Regions from separate parts of the Arthrobacter sp. 10T413_2 genome, predicted to be linked through region 2. Evidence: predicted binding sites of a transcription regulator. Region 2 holds the regulator's gene; the other holds the start of a gene.
What was found. Region 2 encodes HrcA, which represses chaperone genes, less so after heat shock. Its sites were predicted from a motif close to TTNGCACTCGNNNNNNNCGAGTGCNAA; they were not measured.
Positions count from the first base shown of each region.

Region 1 (2,825 bases), on a different contig from region 2:
TACGCCTCAATAACTATTCACCGGCGGGTCTGCCCGTCACCGGCATTACTGCGGGACGCTGTGGATACAGTGGCTGCGGATTTCTCTCCGCAGTCCGCGGCGCACATCGACGTGGGCCGCACGCAAGCTAGCTGAAAGTGTGGACACCATGGCACTGGGAACCGTCAAATGGTTCAACGCCGAAAAGGGCTACGGCTTTATCACTGTCGACGGGTCCGAGAACGACGTCTTCGTGCACTGGTCCGCGATCATCGGGGAAGGCTACCGCGCCCTGGATGAGGGGCAGCGGGTGGAGCTGGAAATCGGCGAGGGCGAAAAGGGCCCGCAGGCTGAAAGCGTTCGGCCCGCCTAGTGGCACTTCCCGCCCTCACGGACACCCCGCGGAACACCGCCCGGCGCCGCACAGGAACTTTGCCGTTGGGACGCGCCCTGGCAGCGGCAACGGTAGCGGCCCTGGCACTGACAGGCTGCCTGGGGCCGGCGGGCAGCGCCCGCGTGGCCAGCGCCGACGCCAGCGGCGACGGTACCCTGCGCATCGGCCTGATCCTGGACAACACGGGGCGGCAGAACTTCCTCAACGCCCCCCAGCTTGCGGCCGCACGGCTTGCCGTCAAGGACATCAATGCCGCCGGCGGCCACAAAGGCAAACCCGTGGAGCTGCTGCCGGAAACCATCAGCACGGACACCGCCGCCCAGGCCAAAGCGCTCGTGGCCGCCAAGGCCGACGTCGTGATCGGTCCCACCGATTCCAGCCGTGCCCCCGCCGCCATCGACGTGCTGTCCAACGCCAAGGTAGCGCTCATTTCGCCGGCCAACTCTGCCAGCGGGCTCAGCAACTACAAGAGCGGCGGCTACTACTTCCGCACCGCGGCGGCCGACGTCGCCCAGGCGTCCGTCCTGGCCAAGCTGGCCAAAGACGGCGGCGCCAAGACCCTGGCGGTCCTGCATGAGGAAGGTGACTACGGCAAGGACGTAGCTGCCGCAGTKGACAGTGCAGCCAAGCAGTCCGGCATGGACACCGTGGCGGACGCGGAGTTCAAACCGGGCCAGGCGCAACAAGCTGCTGCCGCCGCGAAAGCCGCGAATCCCGACGCCGTGGTCCTGGTCGCGCGCGATGGCGCCCAAGGTGCCATCGCCGAACTGAACAACMCCGGCCTTGCCGGGAAGAAACTCGTCCTCAGCGACGGAGCAGTGAACCAGTACGGCTCCGGGCTGGGCGCACGCGCCCTCGACGGCGCACGCGGGATCCTGCCCGGTGTCTTCCCCTCCGCGGCATTCCAGGCGGACCTCGTGGCGGTAGATCCCGGGCTGAAGGACATGACGTTCGCCGCCGAGACGTACGACGCCGTCATCCTGGCCGCCGTCGCTGCCGCCGCAGCAGAGGACGACGCCGGAACCTCCATCGCGGCGTCCCTCGTCCCCTTCTCCGGCGGCGCCGCCGCAGCAGACGGCCAGACCGCCAGCCCGGCCGCCAGCAAGGTGTGCACGAGCTACAAGGACTGTGAAGACGCGCTGCGGGCAGGCCAGCGTCCGGACTACGACGGCCAGTCCGGACGGATCAGCTTCGATTCACACGGGGACATCACTCAGGCGAACTACGTGGTCTACACCTACGGCGAGGACAACATGGCCAAGATGAGCGGCACGGAGACCGCCAGCAGCAACGGCGGCTGATCGCTCGTAGCGTATTGGGCCCGCGTGGCGGGCGGTTCGGGCAGGCCACTGCTTGCACTCTCCCCGGGGGAGTGCTAATTATTGAGTTAGCACTCKAGCGCACTGACTGCTAACACGACGCCCGGTCCGCCCGGCCGCGAAGTGAGGCGGCCGGTCCAGGAGCTAAAGAAACACCTTGCTGGGGTGAGATCCCGGACCCAGCGGCATACAGAGGCCGCCGGGTTGGGATCGTCCGTCGCGGGCACCGCAGCGAAGGTTCATTCTTAACGACTGTCCCGAAAGGACTACTGCCGTTATGGCCAAGATCATTGCATTTGATGAAGAGGCACGCCGCGGTCTTGAGCGGGGCCTGAACATCCTCGCCGACGCCGTCAAGGTCACCCTCGGCCCGCGGGGACGCAACGTCGTCCTCGAAAAGAAGTGGGGCGCCCCCACGATCACCAACGATGGTGTTTCCATCGCCAAGGAGATCGAGCTGGACGATCCTTACGAGAAGATCGGCGCCGAGCTGGTCAAGGAAGTTGCCAAGAAGACGGATGACGTCGCTGGCGACGGCACTACCACGGCCACCGTGCTCGCTCAGGCCCTGGTCAAGGAAGGCCTGCGCAACGTCGCGGCCGGCGCTGACCCGCTGTCCCTCAAGCGCGGCATCGAGAAGGCTGTTGAAGCCGTCACCCGCGAGCTCCTGGCCTCCGCCAAGGAAATCGAGACCAAGGAAGAGATCGCCGCCACCGCGTCCATCTCTGCTGGCGACAACGAGATCGGCGCCCTGATCGCCGAAGCCCTCGACAAGGTCGGCAAGGAAGGCGTCATCACGGTCGAGGAGTCGAACACGTTCGGCCTCGAGCTGGAGCTCACCGAAGGCATGCGCTTCGACAAGGGCTACATCTCCGCTTACTTCGTCACCGACGCCGAGCGCCAGGAAACGGTCCTTGAGGATCCCTACATCCTGATCGTCAACTCCAAGATCTCCAACGTCAAGGAACTCGTTGCAGTCCTCGAAAAGGTCATGCAGTCCAACAAGCCGCTGCTGATKATTGCCGAAGACATCGAGGGCGAGGCCCTGGCCACCCTGATCGTCAACAAGATCCGCGGCACCTTCAAGTCCGTTGCCGTCAAGGCTCCGGGCTTCGGCGACCGCCGCAAGGCGC
Region 1 covers NZ_JBFTHK010000001.1:93,882-96,706, forward strand. Annotated here, with positions in the region: gene AC1DBQ_RS00450 (cold-shock protein) at 149-352, shown strand; gene AC1DBQ_RS00455 (ABC transporter substrate-binding protein) at 412-1,674, shown strand; gene groL (chaperonin GroEL) at 1,970-2,825, shown strand, end outside.
Region 1: a site for HrcA is predicted at 1,726-1,752, ahead of groL (chaperonin GroEL). Genes of this name have one in related genera too.

Region 2 (2,389 bases):
ATCGGCTGCCCCTCCAAAAGGAAGCCAAAGCCGAGGCGGAAGGACCGGGACTTGCCCCGCCGGTCCTCGAGCGCCACCACGTGCATGCCGCCGGACTTTTCCACCCGGGTCACGGCGCCCACCCAGCCGGACTGGACCTCCTCGAGGACCATCCCGCGTTCCACCGGGACTTCCGGCAACTGCGTCTTGGCGGGGGCGGACAGGTCCTGGGGTCCCCAGTTCTGGTACGACATCTCTACACGCTTACTTTGCACTCGGAATGTACGGCKGTCGGTGGAACTCTCCGGGGCCCGAAGGGGCCCGAACCGGACCACAGGGGCGCGGCAACGGCAGCGGCTGCCGCGGTTCCCGTTCCGTCGTGACGGATCCTCGTGGTCCCGCAGGCAACGCCCGGAGCGAATCCAATGCTAACAACGCGGCGACTCATATTAGACTGGTTAGCACTTAGGCATGTCGAGTGCTAACCCCTGTCCGGTCACAGACCGCCCCCGCAGCACGCGGGGACGCGAACCGAACGGTCCTGGGGCGGCACCGGCTGCGGGACCGTCGATTGGAGGTGGAGCGTGAGCGAACCACGCAAACTCGAAGTGCTGCGCGCCATCGTGGAGGACTACGTCCATTMCCGCGAGCCAGTCGGGTCCAAGGCGCTGGTTGAACGGCACCATCTTGGTGTCTCCAGTGCCACGATCCGCAATGACATGGCCGCACTGGAAGACGAAGGCCTCATCACGGCACCGCACACGAGTGCCGGCCGGATTCCCACAGACAAGGGCTACCGGCTCTTCGTCGACCAGATCTCGGCCGTCAAGCCGTTGTCTCCGGCCGAGCGCCGGGCCATTCAGGCGCTCCTGGAAGGATCAGAGGACCTCGACGACGTCCTCGACCGCACCGTGCGGCTCCTGTCGCAGCTGACTAACCAGGTCGCCGTCGTGCAGTACCCGCTGCTCAGCCGCGCCCGGGTGCGGCACATCGAATTCGTCTTGCTGGCGCCCCGGAAGGTCCTGGCGGTCCTGATCGCGGACACCGGGAAGGTGGAGCAGCGCGTGATCGACGTCGGTCAGGAGATTGCCGACGACGCACTGGCGGAGTTGCGCAGCCGTTTCCTGGCCAGCCTCTCCGGAACCCCGCTGAGCCTGATGCCGCAACTGCTGGCMGCCGTCGTGGMGAGCGGGCCGCCGGCGCGCCGCGGCGCAGCCCAGGCCCTGGCCCGCGGCCTCGAGGCCCTGGCCACGAGCAGCCGCGAGGAGCGTATGGTCATGGCCGGGACCGCCAACCTGGCCCGCTCCAACGTGGACTTCCCGCTCAGCATCKGCCCCGTGCTGGAGGCCCTCGAGGAGCAGGTGGTCATGTTGCGCCTGCTCAGCGAAATGGCCGAAGACCCGCGGGGTGTCACGGTCAGCATCGGACGGGAGAACCCGTACGACGGCCTCGCCGAGGCCTCGGTGGTGGCCACCGCCTACGGGCCGGACGCCACGGCCAAGGTCGGCGTCCTGGGGCCCACCCGGATGGACTATCCCACCACCATGGCCGCCGTCCGCGCGGTGGCCCGCTACCTTTCGAGGATCCTCGGGCCCTGACCGGCCCGKGACCGAACGCTACTTTTGCCCGACAGKCAGTGCCCCACAGGCAGAACAACAAGGAAGAGATACACACTTTGAGCAGCCACTATGACGTTCTTGGAGTCTCCCGCGAYGCAACGGGGGAGGAAATCAAGAAGGCCTACCGGAAACTGGCCCGGACCCTGCACCCTGACGTGAACCCGGGGGAGGACGCCTCGGACCGGTTCAAGGCGGTCACCCACGCCTACGAGGTCCTTTCCGATCCGCAGAAGCGCCGGGTCTATGACACCACCGGCAATGAGAACGGCACCGACAACGGCTTCGGCGGCGGMAGCTACTCCGGCCAGGGCTTCGCCTTCCAGGACATCTTCGAGACCTTCTTCGGCGCCGGCGGCGGCCAGGGCGGCCCGGCTTCCCGKATCCGCCGCGGCCAGGACGCGCTGATCAGCGTACGCATCGACCTCCGCGACGCCGTGTTCGGCGTCAACAAGAAGCTCGAAGTGGACACGGCCGTCATCTGCCCCACCTGCGAGGGCTCCTGCTGCCGCGAGGGCAGCCACCCGGTCCGCTGCGACATCTGTGGCGGCAGTGGCCAGGTCCAGCGCGCCGTGCGGTCCATCCTCGGCCAGGTCATGACGTCGGCTCCCTGCGGCTCCTGCGAGGGCTTCGGCACCGTCATCAAGGACCCCTGCAACGAGTGCAGCGGCCAGGGCCGGATCCGCAGCCGCCGTTCCCTGACCGTCAAGGTCCCGGCCGGCGTTGCCACCGGCACCCGCATCCAGCTGTCCGGCCAGGGCGAGGCGGGCCCCGCCGGCGGCCCGGCCGGTGAC
Region 2 covers NZ_JBFTHK010000202.1:2,381-4,769, reverse strand. Annotated here, with positions in the region: gene AC1DBQ_RS20290 (DUF3097 domain-containing protein) at 1-233, opposite strand, end outside; gene hrcA (heat-inducible transcriptional repressor HrcA) at 564-1,577, shown strand; gene dnaJ (molecular chaperone DnaJ) at 1,655-2,389, shown strand, end outside.